4 regions of the Ensifer sp. GW821-FHT05G01 genome follow, and region 2 is predicted to be linked to each of the others. Evidence: predicted binding sites of a transcription regulator. Region 2 holds the regulator's gene; each other region holds the start of a gene.
The links. Region 2 encodes LexA, which represses DNA repair genes until DNA is damaged. Its sites were predicted from a motif close to TGTTCNNNNTGTGTTCNG; they were not measured.

Region 1: the regulator LexA is predicted to act here: its motif matches at 1,967-1,984, upstream of AC07UR_RS14590 (ImuA family protein).
Region 3: the regulator LexA is predicted to act here: its motif matches at 2,124-2,141, upstream of AC07UR_RS31555 (Y-family DNA polymerase).
Region 4: the regulator LexA is predicted to act here: its motif matches at 1,405-1,422, upstream of AC07UR_RS12680 (ribonuclease T2).

The regions. Positions count from the first base shown of each region.
Region 1 covers NZ_JBWKSC010000005.1:189,990-193,964, reverse strand. Annotated here, with positions in the region: gene AC07UR_RS14605 (HpcH/HpaI aldolase/citrate lyase family protein) at 77-982, shown strand; gene AC07UR_RS14600 (DUF1737 domain-containing protein) at 979-1,185, shown strand; gene AC07UR_RS14595 (metallopeptidase family protein) at 1,402-1,836, opposite strand; gene AC07UR_RS14590 (ImuA family protein) at 2,007-2,966, shown strand; gene AC07UR_RS14585 (Y-family DNA polymerase) at 2,917-3,975, shown strand, end outside.
Region 2 covers NZ_JBWKSC010000008.1:300,690-304,664, forward strand. Annotated here, with positions in the region: gene AC07UR_RS21030 (GFA family protein) at 1-72, opposite strand, end outside; gene AC07UR_RS21035 (hypothetical protein) at 564-710, opposite strand; gene AC07UR_RS21040 (hypothetical protein) at 1,335-1,667, shown strand; gene lexA (transcriptional repressor LexA) at 1,787-2,506, opposite strand; gene AC07UR_RS21050 (hypothetical protein) at 2,687-2,926, shown strand; gene AC07UR_RS21055 (hypothetical protein) at 2,975-3,262, opposite strand; gene AC07UR_RS21060 (hypothetical protein) at 3,737-3,880, opposite strand.
Region 3 covers NZ_JBWKSC010000018.1:13,987-17,961, forward strand. Annotated here, with positions in the region: gene AC07UR_RS31540 (hypothetical protein) at 1-115, opposite strand, end outside; gene AC07UR_RS31545 (hypothetical protein) at 329-535, shown strand; gene AC07UR_RS31550 (hypothetical protein) at 588-842, opposite strand; gene AC07UR_RS31555 (Y-family DNA polymerase) at 842-2,107, opposite strand; gene AC07UR_RS31560 (hypothetical protein) at 2,228-2,476, opposite strand; gene AC07UR_RS31565 (ParB/RepB/Spo0J family partition protein) at 3,400-3,975, shown strand, end outside.
Region 4 covers NZ_JBWKSC010000004.1:304,559-308,533, reverse strand. Annotated here, with positions in the region: gene AC07UR_RS12690 (DMT family transporter) at 1-262, opposite strand, end outside; gene AC07UR_RS12685 (alpha/beta fold hydrolase) at 275-1,252, opposite strand; gene AC07UR_RS12680 (ribonuclease T2) at 1,469-2,215, shown strand; gene ettA (energy-dependent translational throttle protein EttA) at 2,333-3,975, shown strand, end outside.

The sequences.
Region 1 (3,975 bases), on a different contig from region 2:
CCGTCGCCGCTTGCAAGAGGGGTGCGGCCGTTCGCCTCGCCTTGCGGAAAAAATGAAAGGCGGGCACAACTGCCGCATGACAAAACCGATCGAACATCACCCCGTTCGCCTGCGCCGTTCGGTGCTCTGCGTGCCGGCAGACAATGTCCGCGCACTCGCCAAGGTTTCACAACTGGCCGCCGATGCCGCTATCTTCGACCTTGAAGATGCGGTGGCGCCCGAGCGCAAGGCCGAGGCGCGCGACGGGCTCGTCCGCCATCTCACCGAAAGCCGGCCGGACTGTGAGATCGTCATCCGCATCAATGCGCTGGGATCGGGCTTCGGCCAGCAGGATCTGGCGGCGGCTCTCCAGGCAAAGCCCGATGCGATCCTCTTGCCCAAGGTCGAAAGCCCTGCTGATATCCAGATCGCCGCCGACTGGCTAGCGGACAACGACGCGCCGGAGAGCTTGCGCCTCTGGGCGATGATCGAGACGCCGCGCGGCGTCGTCAATGCACCCGCGATCGCCGAGACCGGCCGCACCTTCGGCGGCAGGCTCGATTGTTTCGTCGTCGGCCTCAACGACCTGCGCAAGGAAACCGGGGTTCCCGATCGTCCCGGTCGGCCGTACCTGATCCCCTGGCTGATGCAGATCCTGCTTGCCGCCCGCGGCAGCGGCCTCGACGTCATCGATGCGGTGTTCAACGATTTCCGTGACACCGACGGTTTCGACGAGGAGTGCCGGCAGGGACGCGACATGGGCTATGACGGCAAGATGCTGATCCATCCGTTGCAGATCGGTCCGGCCAACGAGCGCTTCGGCGTCGAGCAGGCCGCCGTTGATGAGGCGCGTGCCATCATCGCCGTCTTTGCGCTGCCGGAGAACGCCGACAAGGGCGTCATCAGTCTTCATGGCCGGATGATCGAGCGGCTGCATCTCGACCAGGCCCTGAAGCTCGCCGCCAAGGCGGACACGATTGAAAAACGAAAGGCAAGATTTTGAAACTTTATCGCTTCCTCACCGGCCCCGACGATGCGTCCTTCTGCCATAAGGTGACGGCGGCGCTGAACCAGGGCTGGTCCCTGCACGGCTCGCCCACCTATGCTTTCAATGCGGATACGCAGCATATGCAATGCGGACAGGCCGTATTCAAGGAAGTCGAAGGCAAGGATTATAATCCCGACATCAAGTTGTCGGAGCAGTAAAGCGGGCCGTCAGGCACGTTTGGCCCTCACCCTAGCCCTCTCCTCGCCAAGCGGGAGAGGGGACGCGGGCGAAAGCTCCGTCGTCACTTGGTGTCGTCCCTCTGCGGAGAGGATTTCAGAGAAGCGAGCGGGTGCCGCAAGTTTCTTCTCCCCGCTGGCGGGGAGAAGGTGGCCGGCAGGCCGGATGAGGGGCAAGCTTGAAGGAAGGCGAGTTCGTTATCCGCCCACGTGCTCGACGCTCGCCTCGATCCGCTCCATGTCGTCGTCGGAAAGACCAAAATGGTGGCCGATCTCGTGGATCAGCACATGGGTGATGATGTCACCCAGCGTTTCCTCGTTTTCCGCCCAGTAATCGATGATCGGGCGGCGATAAAGGGTGATCCGGTTCGGAAACTCGCCCGTTTCCATGGTGAAACGTTCGGTGATGCCGCGCCCCTCGAACAGGCCGAGCAGGTCGAACGGCGTTTCCAGCGCCATGTCCTCGAAGACGTCGTCGCTGGGGAAATCGGCAACCTCGATGATGAGGTCGGTCGTCAGCTTGCGGAATTCCTGCGGCAGGTGGCCATAGGCTTCCACTGCAAGCTGTTCGAATGTCGTGAGCGTCGGTGCATGGCGTTCCCGCCAATCATCGGTCTGGTCAATGCGGGCCATAGGCACTCCTTGTTGTCCTCCATATAGCGATTTTGCCTTTGTTTTTCGAGTGTTGAATTCCGGATGCAAGGGTCAAGGAATAAATTCTTAAATTTGACTGTTGACTCCTCCTGGCAGCTCTGGAATCTATAAGAACATAACAGGAACATCTTATGTGGGAGTTGACCGTCATGGCCGAGAACGCCGTGCAGCGGGAGACCGTTCTTTCGCTTCGCGAAACCATAGCCCGGATCGAGAACCGCAGGCTTGCGGGGGTCGTGAAGACGGTCAAGGCGGCGGATCCAGCAGGCTTCCGGCGCAGGCAAGAGGGTAGCCAGTCCTCCGGCCGCAAGGTCCTGCCGCTCGGCACTCCCGAACTCGACGCTATCCTCGAGGGCGGGCTGCCGCTCGAAGGCATGACGGAAATCCGCAGCTCCGAGACGCGCGATGCCGGCGCTGCTGCCGGGTTTGCAACCGCGCTTGGTGCTCTCTGTCAGCAGGCGCGCCAGCAAAAGGGCGATGCGGCGGCACCGGTGCTGTGGATCAGCCAGTCGCTGGCCTCCACCGAGGCGGGCCTGCCCTATGGTCTTGGTCTCAAGGCTTATGGGCTCGACATTCGAAGCCTGATCCTCAGCCTGCCGCGCACGGTGAAGGACGCGCTCTGGATTGCCGAGACGGCGCTTTCCGTTTCGGCCTTCTGTGCCGTCATTCTGGAAATTCGCGGCAATCCGGCATCACTCGCCTTGAGTGAAAGCCGGCGCCTGCATGTTCGTGCCCGCGCCGGCCGTATTCCGCTTCTGCTTCTGCGCCAGTCCGGCCACGAGGAGGCGAGCAGCGCCTTCTTCCGGCTTCATATCGAACCGGCGCCCGCCCGCGAGCGCCCCCTCCCTGACGGCTCGATGCTTTGCGGCAGCATCGGCCATCCTGTCTTTCACGTCATTGCCGAAAAAAGCAGGTCTCCTGCTCCCGTCGGCCTCTTCCTGGAGTGGAACCCCCATGACCGCCGCTTTTACCCCGTCGAACCCCTACCAGCCGCTGCTGCGGCAGATCCAGAACCAGCGCATTCTGTCGCTCGACTTTCCGCATCTTCCAGCCGACCGGGTGGCGCGGAGCCGCTGGGGCACCTCCTGGCTTTCCCGCGGGCGTCCTGAGCATCCGCCCATCGTCTTTGCCGATAGGGTCAGGAATGCCATGCGCCTCGTGGCGCTCGATGGCCTTGCCGAAAAATCAGGGTTCCAGCTGGGCCAGGGCGTTGCCGAGGCGCGGGCCATGTGTCCCGAGGTCGATGTGCTGCCGTCCGACCGGGCGGCGGATCGCGCCCTTCTCGAGGGGCTTGCGGACTGGTGCAGCCGCTATACGCCGCTGGTGGCGCTCGACGGCGAAACCGCCCTTTATCTCGACATTACCGGCTGCGCCCATCTTCTCGGCGGAGAGAAATCGCTTCTCGACGATCTTCTGGCCCGGCTCTTTCATCTGGGCATCGAGGCCCGTGCGGCGATCTCGTCTTCAGCCGGGCTCTCCTGGGCCGTGGCGCGCTTCGGCGCGCAAAGCGTGATTGCTCCGGAGGAAGCCGCGCGCGTGCTTTCGCCGCTGCCGATGGCGGCCCTCAGGCTTCCGGCCGACATGATCGAAACGCTCGGACGGGTCGGGCTCAAGCAGGTCGGCGACATCATCGAGGCGCCGCGGGCGCCGCTTGCCCGCCGCTTCGGATCCATGCTGCTCCTGCGCCTCGATCAGGCCATGGGGCTGGAAGACGAGCCGCTTTCGCCGCGGCTTCCCGTTGCCAGCCTCTCGGCCGAGCGCCGGCTTTCGGAGCCGGTCCAGGGCGAGGACGATATTTTTGTTCTCACGCAGGAGCTGGCGGCAAGGCTGAAGCCGGAATTGGAAAAGCGTGGTGAAGGCGGGCGGCTGTTCGAGCTGCTGCTCTTTCGTGTCGACGGCCGGGTCTTTCGCATCGCTGCGGGAACGTCTTCGCCATTGATCGAACCGGGTCGCATCGCCGGCCTTTTCCGCGAGCGGCTGCAGGCGGTCCATGACGATCTCGATGCCGGTTTCGGCTTCGAGATCCTGCGGCTGTCGGTTCCCAGAAGCGAAAAATACGAGGTGATGCAGGAGGATTTTTCCGGCACGCCGGATCGAGAGCGGCCGCTTGCTGCCTTT
Region 2 (3,975 bases):
TTTCAGTTTTACATTGAAACGAACCGTTCCGCAGTGGCAGGCTCCGTCGAGGTCCTGAACGTCGAGATTCATGCAACCATCCATCTGATTTTGAAGCACATTTGCACGTCTTCAATATGGGGCGGATTGCGCATGCTCAAGCGTATTCGTACGCTGAGGCATTCTTGAGGATGATCTTGCCATCCGGGTGGCTCTGCGCGTCGGCCACCTCGGCCAGGCGTGTTGCGCGTCGCAATGTCTGTGAAGCCCGCGAGCTTCCACACCACATGCCGCCGTCCCATCGGCGCGACGGTCGACGACTTGCGGTGGAGGCTATCTGCGAAGAGAAAGCGCTTGATTGAGCATCGGGCGCCCACTCCACGCTGAGGGTGGGCCCAATGCATGGCTTGGGCAATCATGGCGCGGGGCTCTATGGTCTCAAATTGCCGGTGCAGCAAATTTCAGCCGTTGCTAGCCTAGCCCCACCTGAGCAACCAGTAATCTGGAGGTGGTGACAACGCGACGCGCTGCCGCCGATCAGAAATCAGCCGCTCGTTGCCGCATTGGGAAAATGCGCGGCCTGCTCAATTCTCCTGAACGGAAACGCCGCCCTCGCCAATCTTGATCTCGACACCGGCAGGTTTCGTTTCCTCACGATAAGCATAGACGCCGAGCCCGATGACGGCGACAGCGAGCACGGCGATGACGAGATAGAGGCTATTACGGTTCATTCAGCAGTTCCTCACTTGGTTACGCGAATGGGTAACTAGGCTGCCATCGTCGAAAGGCAACGGTGCGATCGTCGGGTGCGTTGGGCTCAAGGGATCCATGGCTCTGAGGAAGATCAGATTCGGTTTCCGTGCGTAGGCAGCGTATCCCTTTTCCCTAGCACCCTTTGTGCCTGACGCGCTGACCCGCGCCCTCGGTGGGCGAGTGACAATCGCTGCAAGTGCGATGCATGATTGAGCCGCCGACTCATTCTAATTTGCTCCTCATGCCGCGACGTCACTCATCTGTGGGCTATCGCCTTTGCAGGCATGCCCGGCTTCGCGGGCTGCCAAGATTCGGGGCACACCTGGCGCAGCAGTGGCGATGTCAGCCTGTTCCTTATTCTCCGCCGATGTCAGTTATTCTTCATGGGTGATCCGACGCGCGCGCGTGCGCTTCACGCGTTTGCGCCGCGAATAGGCATGCGCGGATCTGGCTTGCCGGCGACCTGCCCCGAAATGGTGATTCTGCCCGTATTGTCAGTGCAAAGATTATTGTCTCTAGACGACATCAGGAATGAATATTCCAGCGATGCGACCCGTATAGGTAGCGTCAAACAAAACCGACAATGGAGGAAATGACATAAAATGAAATGTAAGATCGCCCTGACTGCTCTTGCCATTTTTGCCGCAACGACGGCCACCGCAAGCGCTGAGGATCTCGTCTTTCAGCTGAAGAACAAGACGAAAGCCGTTCTGACGAACTTCTATACCTCGCCGGTTGGCGTCGATCAGTGGGAAGACGATGTCTTCGGGCGGCAGGTGCTTAATCCGGGCGAGAGCATGGAAATTACCATCGCCGACGGACGCGATGTCTGCAAATACGACATGCGCTTCGAATTCGAGGAAGGCTCCGGTCTCGACACGACCGAAGACATGCAGGACCTCTGTGAGTTGGGCGAGTACTCCATTCACGAATGAAAATTGTCGAGCGCGTAAAACGCTCAACCTGACCACATCCGTCTCGCTACCTCTTGGGTGGCGAGACGTTCAAGCACAAGAAGGCCTGTCCAGCAGAAAGACAGCCATCATCATCTGGCTTAGTGATAGCGACGGATCAAGCCAACGAGCTTGCCCTGTATCTTGACGCGGTCCGGGCCGAAGATGCGCGTCTCGTAGGCCGGATTGGCCGCCTCGAGTGCAATCGATGCGCCTTTGCGCCGGAAGCGCTTCAACGTCGCTTCCTCGTCATCGACAAGTGCGACGATGATGTCGCCGGGGTTTGCCGTCGTGGCATTGCGGATGATCACCGTGTCGCCGTCGAAGATGCCGGCCTCGATCATCGAATCACCCTTCACTTCAAGGGCGTAGTGCTCGCCGCTGCCGATCATATCGAGCGGCACGGTAATATCGTGTGTGTTGTTCTGTATTGCCGAGATCGGTACGCCGGCGGCAATGCGGCCCATGACCGGAACCGAGACGGAGCTGTTGTCTGCCGCCGGCGGCGCTTTCGCGGCAACCGGGGCGGGGGCGGGAGGTTTGCCGAGACTTCCTTCGATGACGCTTGGTGAAAACCCGCGACGCGGCTGAGCGCTTCCCGCGTAAGCTTCCGGCAGCTTGATGACCTCAAGCGCCCGGGCGCGGTTGGGAAGGCGTCGAATGAAACCGCGTTCCTCTAGCGCCGTAATCAGCCGGTGAATGCCCGACTTCGATGCCAGGTCGAGTGCATCCTTCATCTCGTCGAAGGATGGCGGTACACCGGACTCCTTCATGCGTTCGTGGATGAAAAGAAGCAATTCCTGTTGCTTGCGGGTCAGCATGGCAAGTCGCTCCAGAGGCGTGAAACAAATCAAGAACAGACACTATCTGTTCCATATGTGTTCCGCAAGTGCCTAAAATTCCGTGAATGTTGTATCAATCGTGCGCCTATCCGCTGCCTCGATGCTGGGTATGCCATGCGGAGCTGCCATGCCTCGCGCTTTTCACCGAATGAGGATGCAATGAAAACGCTGATTCGGATCCTGTCGACGATCGTTATCGCAGCGACCGCCGTCCTCGGGTTTCGCTGGTATCAATATGTCGACAACAGGCAGAGCCCGTTCGATGAAGTCGGCATCGCATTGAATGCGATGATGCCGGGGCCGGTCCGCCAGTGGGGTTGTGACCGGTTAAAGTTCACCTTTGGCAAAGGATTGCCACCACGAGGGTGTGCCACGAGCGATGGTAAAGAATGGAAGTAGCGCCGAGATAAGCGGTTGGGACAGCGGGCATGTCGAGGAGAGGGCGTTTCAAGCCGGCTGCGTTGCCGAACAGGCGTCCTCGAACTCCTTCACGGTCTCGGCAGAGTTGTCCTCCGGCAGCACGGCATCTGCCGCGTCGGTCGCCACCGGCGTGTCGCCTTGGTAGACGAATGACTGGATATAATAGGCGATCGAGCCTTTCCAGACATTCCGACCGTCGATCTGCTGGCAGGGGATGGCCGATTCGAAGTCCGTTTGCAGGTCGTCGACCGTGGCCGCGCTAAGGGCGATGTGGGGCGATGCGAAAATCGAGGCGATAAGCAAGGCTGCAAGCACGATGGACGTCCGCTAGGTCAGAAGTGGTGCCGATAGATTGGTTAACGATGTGAACCGTGCTTTCGTTCCGGAGTCCAGCAAGCAGGCCGCGTACCCATGCCGTGTTCAACAGTTCTTTGCGAAAGGCGACGATCGCTCTTCAAGCTGTGGCAGCGAAGACACGAAGATTGTTTGGAAGAGCGAGTGTTTCGGGGCGTTTGTTGCTTCTCCGGTATCGGCCCCGAGCGGCATGGCTGGCGGCAGATCGGCCTTGGGGGTCGCGACGGGAGACGACTGGCAAGCGCCGCCGGCAGTGTTTCCTGTGTCTGCGGGAAGGTTCACGCGCCGGTCGGGTGTGCTGCGGAGCCGGCATCATTGCTGGTTTGTTGTCGCGGGACCAGTCGCCCTTGATGTGCGGAGACGTGCACATCCGGTCCGACTGGCCACTGATAAAACCTAAAGGCGTATTTGATTTTCGAGGTTGGAGCGGCTGCCTTACTTTTTGTCTTTCTTGCCCAAAGAGAAGCTGCTGCCTGCAAGCTTCACCTGGGAGCCTTCTGGCGTAACGGCGGCTTTGACGGTCTTGTCCTTCTTGGGCTTTCTAACCTCGCGGTTGCTTCGCACTTGACCTTTTGCCATGTTCGTCTCCTTGGAAAGGCGTGCCGGGGAGCCCATGTGGGCGCCGAATGACCGGCGGACTAGCGTGCATTGATACGGCCGGAAGTCAATGACGG
Region 3 (3,975 bases), on a different contig from region 2:
AGCACAGAACGGCCACGATTGCGGCCGCGAGCGGATGGACTTCGAAATGCAACGTCCCGAGCAGGAAGGTGATGACCATCGCGACTATGCCGGCGTTGATGTCTATTGGTTGCATGATGCTATCCTTCAGAAAAGGCTACAGATTGTTGATGAGCCTGTAGCTTCCTGAGTCTGGCCTGGACCCTTGCAAGGAACGAATCTGTCTGGATTTCGCCGACGAAACGAGGCAAATACATCATCGGCGGAAGCAGAGATACGCCGCTAGGCATAAGCCGCCCACTTAGACGTCCGCTTAACGTAGTTCGGTTGGAGGTGAAATGGTTGATCAATGGCCGTCAGATGCCACGTTCCAAATGGTGATTATGCCGCAAAAAAAGGGCGAGCATCATGGCGCGGTAAAATCGTCGGCTGGTATCGCACAGATATAACCAAGCTCGGGTACGCGATTGAGAGTTACTTTGAGCCGGGCTCAGTGCAGATTTACCCCGAGACAGCGATCGAAGCATGGACGCCGCCAATGTCGGTAAAGGAATGACCGCTTACCCCAGGAAGGAAATGCAACCCTGTTCGGGATGTGATCCGCGACGTCAGGCTAGACCGCCGACAAACCCGCTCACCTCGTCAAGCCTGACCATCGACAGCCGCACGCCACCACGGCAGCCGCGCGCCTTGCAGATCGTCTCGCGTTCCAGCTCGTCGATGTAGAGAAATTCGCGCTCTGGCGAGACGCACACAATGGCCCGCGTCAGGTAATGGACGTGGCCGCATTTCTTGCAGCGCACTTCCAGCTTTTGGTGGTCGGCCAGATCGCCGACACGGATATTTTTCTTCCAAATCTTCATCACCAGAAATCCTCCGCGGATGGAATGCGCGTGTAGCTGATCTTGCCGCCGACGTTCCCGCCGGCCGGCGGCCGCCACGGACCGAGGCTGACGACCGTGCCGGCATAGCGCGTGTTCAGATTGTCGATCGCATTGCTGGCGCTCTCCCAGCGCCGGCGCGTGCGATCGTCATTGAGGAGCAAGTCAAGCTGGCGCTCGTGCGACGGCGACAGATCGTAAAGAGTGACCCCGATCCGGAATATCGTGATTCCGCGCGGGTGATCACGGCGAACCTGGTCCCACAGTTCTGCCAGTCCGGAAAGGATGGCCTGGTCGTCATTGACGACCGGCAGATGGCGCTTGCCCATCCACGAGCCGTCGCGGATCGACAGCCATAACCATAAACCGCCTGCATAGAAGTTTTCCCGGCGCAGCCGCCGCGCCGCCTTGATCAGCAGCAGGCGCGAAATCTCGCGTGCGCCGGCGAGCGTCCGTGCTTCCGGCGGAAGGACGCGGCCATGTCCGAACATGCCCCGGCTCGAGGCCGGGGCCTGAATGTCGTAACCGTGCAGCGCATACCAGAGCCGTTCTCCTGTGACATTGCCCCACAGCTTGCGCATGTGTTTCGGCTGAAGGTTATAGAGTTGTTCGGTCGTGTAGATCGCCGACCGGTAAAGCCGCTTCGCCATATTGCCGCCGACGCCCGGAATATCTTCCATCGCCACCGCAAGCAGCGGCGCCGGCATGTCTTCCGGCCGCCAAATGGCGAGCCCGTCGCCGTATCGGCCGCCGTTCCGTTTGCCTTCCTTGCAGGCGATTTTCGCGAGCTGGCGATTTGCGGCAAAACCGATCGAGCAAGTAATCCACGGGCCGACATTCTCCGCGATCGTCGCCTTGATCGCCGCCGCCAAGCCGTGCGGGTCCGCCCGGCCGGCCTCATCGAGGCGGCACGTCAGCTCGTCGATCGACTTGGCCGTGTCGATCGGAATGACGGTTTCGATTTCCGACAAAAGCGCATTGTGCGCCCGGCGATAGAGGTCCGGCTTTTGTGGCACCAGCACTAAATCCGGACAGAGCCGCTTGGCCTCCTCAATCGGCATCACGTTCTTGACGCCGAAGGCTTTCGCTTCGCGCGAGCACGCGATGACAGCCGTCCTGGTCGTTCCCGCAAACGGCACGACGCCGACCGGCCGGCCTCTCAAACGCCGGTCGCACTGCTGTTCGACCGATGCGAAGAAGCCGTCGAAATCCAGATAGAGGCGTTCGATCGTCTCCGGCTTGCGCATGTTTGTTCCTGTCTGTATGAACAAAAGCAGAACACCCGTGCACAGTTCCCCGTCAAGAGGAATTTTTTCCTATGAACCGTTTCGATTAGGTCTGAGTGTGGACAATGCAGGACGATAAGGCTAGCCGACAGGCTTGTCGCCATTGCGGAGCTTTTGCCGCGCGCGAGCTTCCCGGACCGCCCGGACGTCACGCAAACCCATCCCTGGTTCGCGAAGCAAGTCGATGTCGGTCATATTGTCGAAATCGCTAAGCCGGGTGAAGCAGGCGTTGCGCAGCACCCGTATGACCTTTGCCGGCAGATCCGTGTTTTCGAGTAGGTCGGGATGATCGTCCGGCAGGAATTCTGGCGACATGTGTGGGATCGGCATAACTCTCTCCATCGATGGTTGGCAGTCCTCCGACTAGATATCGCGGAACCAAAGATGGCTACTGTAGAATCCTACAGGGCTCGCAACGCTACAGTCGGCTGGAAACCGGTGTCCGACACAAACGACGTCGCTTTAGGCTGGCGAGCGTTAATTCAAGCTGGCATCAGTCTCGGCCATGAAGCGCAAGCCCTTGTCCGTTAGGCCCAGAGACGTCAAGCTTCCTTGCGTCAACACGGGATGCTGGACCATCGCAAGCTTATGATCGAGCACGGTATGTCGAGCTCTTCGCCACGCACGATCGCGGCCATGTCGGCTAAGGCATCGCGGCGTTGAGGCTCTGTCATTGGCGGTGCCTCATACTGATCGACTATGCTCATGCGGATCCTCCAAGTTCCAACGGTAGGCCATGATTGCCAGCGGAGTTCGCCGGCGACGCGGAGCGCTCCATACTCGGAGCGGTGACGGCGAACGGACTGTCTCCGGCCGATACTATATGGAACCGCTTGCCGGGGGCAGTCGGTCCCGGTTTCCGCCCTGCGGGCGGCGCTAATGCTAAACCTCCTGCGGCTGCCCTCTTAACCGGTCAAGCGGTGCGCGAACTGGCTTCGGCCGCTGCGCCGCCTTTGCCTGGTACGCTCATTGTCTCATTTAGTGGGGAAAGGGCGCTCTGCCCCCTCTCCCCTGCAAGGGGAAAATCGGTTTCCCCGTCCTTCCTCCGCTCGTTTGGCTCGCTTCGTGCAGGATCGACGCGGATCCGCATCCGCGGATTTTACGTCGCCCCTTCGGGCGGGTGATCCCCCTCCGATTTGTCCCCTTGCCCCCCTCCCCCCCCGCTGTTCCGCACGAGCTCGGGGAGCAGGAGCCGGGCTCCTGCCCCTTCGGGCACGAGACCGCTTCGCGGGAAAAAGGCAAGGGAAAACATCATGACCGAGATCATCACCATTGCATTGAACAAGCTGGACGCCGATCCGAAGAACGTCCGCAAGACCTACAGCGTCGAGGGTATCGAAGCGCTCGCCGCCAACATCAGAAAAGACGGCTACCGGCTTTTGCAAAACCTTGTGGTTCGCAGGGGCGACAAAAAGGGACGCTATTTCGTGACGGCGGGCGGAAGACGCCTTGCCGCGCTTAATCTGCTGGCGGAGGCAGGGGAGATCGCCAAGGATTTTGCCGTCGAGTGCAAGGAGCGCGAAGGCGAGATTGCCACGGAAATCAGCCTTGCTGAGAACATCATGCGCGAGGACATGCACCCGCTCGACCAGTACGAGGCATTCGATGCGCTCGCCAAGCAGAGGAAGGACGTTGCCGACATTGCGGTCCGTTTCGGCACCACCGAAACCGTTGTCCGCAAACGGCTGGCGCTCGCTCGCGTGTCGCCGGTCCTTTTGCAGATTTACCGCGACGAGGACATGAGCCTTGCGCAGCTATCGGCCTTCACTGTCAGCGACGACCACGAAAGGCAGGTGACGGTATGGAACGCACTCTCCTCTTGGAACCGC
Region 4 (3,975 bases), on a different contig from region 2:
GGCCGCCGCGCAGCGCATGCAGACCCGTCTTGCGCCAGGTGAGGTCGAACAGGCTGCCGCGCACGAGCACGATCGGCAGGATGAAAACGACCTGCAGGATGAAGCGCACGGCGGTGATCTGCGCCGAGGGAACGGTTGCGATCGCGAGCTTGGCGAAAATGTCGATCAGCGGCGACAGGAGCACCGAAAGCACCATCAGCGTCAGCCCGAAGGAGATGCGGTCGTTGGAATTGGCGGTCTTGGGGAGGGACATGTCTGCCATGGTGATTTCGGGTCAGGACCTCTTGCCGACGGCGACCTTGTCGGCCGCAGCCTTGGCGGCGGACCTGTCGACGGCGGATTGGCACCAGGCCGCAAAATCCGCGGTCGCCTTCTCACGGCCGATCTCGTTTAGCGTCTCGTGGCGCATGCCCTCGTGAATGGTCACCGACACATTCGTCATGCCGCGCGCTTTCATTTGGCTGCCGAGCCAGCGAATGGCGCCGCCATTTTCCGTCGAGGGGTCGGCGCTGCCGCCGACGAGATGGACGGGCAGGTTGGCCGGCAGGCGCGCCAGCCGGTCTGCGCGGGCGCCGGCAAAGGCGAGCCGCATCAGGTCCAGCCACAGCGATACTGTCGCGTCGAAGCCGCAAAGCGGGTCGGCGATATACTTCGCCACTTCCGCCTCGTCGCGCGACAGCCAGTCGGAATCGGTCTTGCGATCCTTGATCGCCTGACCCCAGGCACCGAAGGTGAGCTTGGAGAGTAGCGGGCTCGGCACATCCGAGCCCTTGAGCGCCTTTTCGATCTTGAGGATCAATTGGCCGCCGCGCCCGGCAATGCCCGGACGGAAATTCGAGTTCCAGACAGCAAGCGCGTCATAGAGATCAGGATCGGTCTCGGCAGCGTTGAGCGCAATCAGCCCGCCCATGGAATGGCCGAAGAGAATGACCGGCAGGCCCGGATGGGCGGCAGTCGCAAGGGCGCGCATCGCCTTGATGTCGGCAAACACCTTGTCGAGTCCATTCCGGTTCGAGAACATCGCAAGCGGCGCATCCGGCGCGCGGGTCGCGCCGTGGCCGCGATGGTCATGGGCGTAGACGTGGAAGCCGTGGGCGGCCATCACTTCCGCGAAACGGGCATAGCGGCCGGAATGTTCGGCAAGCCCGTGGCTGACAAGAACAATGCCGCGCGCGTCGATCGTTGCCGGAAAGTGGCGCCAGCTTAAGGTAGCGCCTGTCGGGCTTTGATGCGTCCTCACCTGCCCGAACATGCCTTCTCCCGGACCAATCGTCAGCTTTGCCGATATCAAATCGATTTGCATGGGAAAGGCAATCGCTGCTTGGTGATCTCTACGCATGAGGTCACAAGCGATTTCCCGGACCTGTAATTACCAGTTGCAATTTTCCCGTTTTGAGCGATATTTGTTCCCGTTTTGTTTTATTGGGAGAGTGTCATGGCATGTTGGAGTAAAGCGATATCAAGTCCAATGACAATTGTTGCGATGGCGCTGGCGATGCTGCTTGCCCCGTCGTCCTTTGCCTTGGCGCAGGAGAAGGTCAACGCTGGAGCGGATAGTGGCTCGTCCCGAACGGACTACGTGCTCGCCGTCAGCTGGCAGCCGGGCTTCTGCGAGACGCGGCCTGAGCGCAAGGAATGCGCCAGCCAGACGGCGGAACGGTTCGATGCCACCAACCTGTCGCTGCATGGGCTTTGGCCGTTGCGCAAGAGCTATTGCGGCGTGGCGGCCGAGATGCGCAGCCAGGACCGCAAGGGTGATTGGCTCGATCTGCCGAAGCTTGCCATGGCTGATGATACCGCTGCGCGGCTGCTGATCGCGATGCCCGGTGTCCAATCCGGGCTCGACCGTCATCAATGGTTGCGCAGCGGAACCTGCCAGGGGGGTACGGTCGACGACTATTTTGCCGCGCAGCTTCGCATGCTCGAGGAGCTCAACCGGTCGGCCGTGGGCGCGCTCTTCAGAGGACGCATCGGCTCAGAGCTCGACGAGACGGCGATCAAGCAGGCGTTCGACCAGAGCTTTGGCCAAGGTGCCGGCGATCGGGTGCGTATGCGCTGCCAGACCGTCGCGGGGCGCAGCGTCATCACCGGCCTGACGATCGGGCTGACTGGAGACATCTCGGGCAAATCCGCCCTCACGCCGCTGATCCAGGCGGCGGGGCCGACGGAGTTCAAATGCGCCAAGGGCTTTGCCGACGCGGCTGGCCGAGGATAGCGGCTGACAAGCCTCACTGGCATGGGATAGGCAGGGGCAAGCGCCTTTGGCGATTGCCCCTTTGCACTAATTCGCCTACATAGCGGGCAAATTTCCTTCCATGCGGAGCTTTCCTTTATGGCACGTCAGTTCATCTATCATATGGCCGGGCTCAATAAGTCCTACGGCGCTAAGAAGGTCCTGGAGAACGTTCATCTGTCGTTCTACCCGGACGCGAAGATCGGTATCCTCGGCCCGAACGGCGCCGGTAAGTCGACCGTGCTGCGCATCATGGCCGGCCTCGACAAGGAATACACCGGCGAGGCCTGGATCGCCGAAGGCGCGACCATCGGCTACCTGCCGCAGGAGCCGCAGCTCGACCCGACCAAGACCGTGCTCGAAAACGCCATGGAAGGCGTCGCCGCCAAGACCGCGATCGTCGAGCGCTACAACGAGCTGATGATGAACTATTCCGACGAGACGGCGGAAGAGGGCGCAAAGCTTCAGGACATCATCGACAGCCAGAACCTCTGGGATCTGGAAAGCCAGGTCGAAATGGCGATGGAAGCGCTGCGCTGCCCGCCTGGTGATGCCGATGTCACCAGCCTTTCGGGCGGTGAAAAGCGCCGTATCGCACTCTGCAAGCTGCTTCTGTCGCAGCCCGACCTGCTTTTGCTCGACGAACCGACCAACCACCTCGACGCCGAGACGATCGCCTGGCTCGAAAAGCACCTGCGCGAATATCCCGGCGCCGTGCTGATGATCACCCACGACCGTTACTTCCTCGACAACGTCACCGGCTGGATCCTCGAGCTCGACCGCGGCCGCAGCATTCCCTACGAAGGCAACTATTCGGCCTACCTGATCGCCAAGGCCAAGCGCATGCAGCAGGAAGGCCGCGAAGAAGCGTCCCGCCAGAAGGCGATCGCCCGCGAACAGGAATGGATCGCCTCCAGCCCGAAGGCCCGCCAGGCCAAGTCGAAGGCGCGTATCCGCTCCTATGACGAACTGGTCAACGCGGCGGAAAACCAGCGTCCTGGTGATGCGCAGATCATCATCCCGGTCGGCGAGCGTCTCGGTCAGGTGGTCATCGAAATGGACGGCGTCACCAAGGGCTATGGCGACCGCCTCCTGATCGACGGTCTATCGCTGAAGTTGCCGCCGGGCGGCATCGTCGGCATCATCGGTCCAAACGGCGCCGGTAAGACGACGCTGTTCCGCATGATCACCGGTCAGGAACAGCCAGACAGCGGCTCGATCCGTATCGGCGACACGGTGCATCTGGGCTATGTCGACCAGAGCCGCGACGCGCTCGACGGCAACAAGACCGTCTGGGAAGAAATTTCCGGCGGCGCCGAAGTCATCAAGCTCGGCAAATACGAAATGAACTCGCGCGCCTATTGCTCGACATTCAACTTCAAGGGCGGCGACCAGCAGCAGAAGGTCGGCAATCTCTCGGGTGGTCAGCGTAACCGCGTTCACCTCGCCAAGATGCTGAAGAACGGCGGCAACGTGCTGCTGCTCGACGAACCGACCAACGACCTCGACACCGAGACGCTGGCGGCACTTGAAATCGCGCTCGAAAACTTTGCCGGTTGCGCTGTTATCATCAGCCACGACCGCATGTTCCTCGACCGCCTGGCGACCCATATCCTCGCCTTCGAGGGCGACAGCCAGGTCGAATGGTTCGAAGGCAACTTCGAAGACTACGAGAAGGACAAGATCCGCCGCCTCGGCCCGGATTCGGTCAACCCGAAGCGCGTCACCTACAAGCGCCTGAC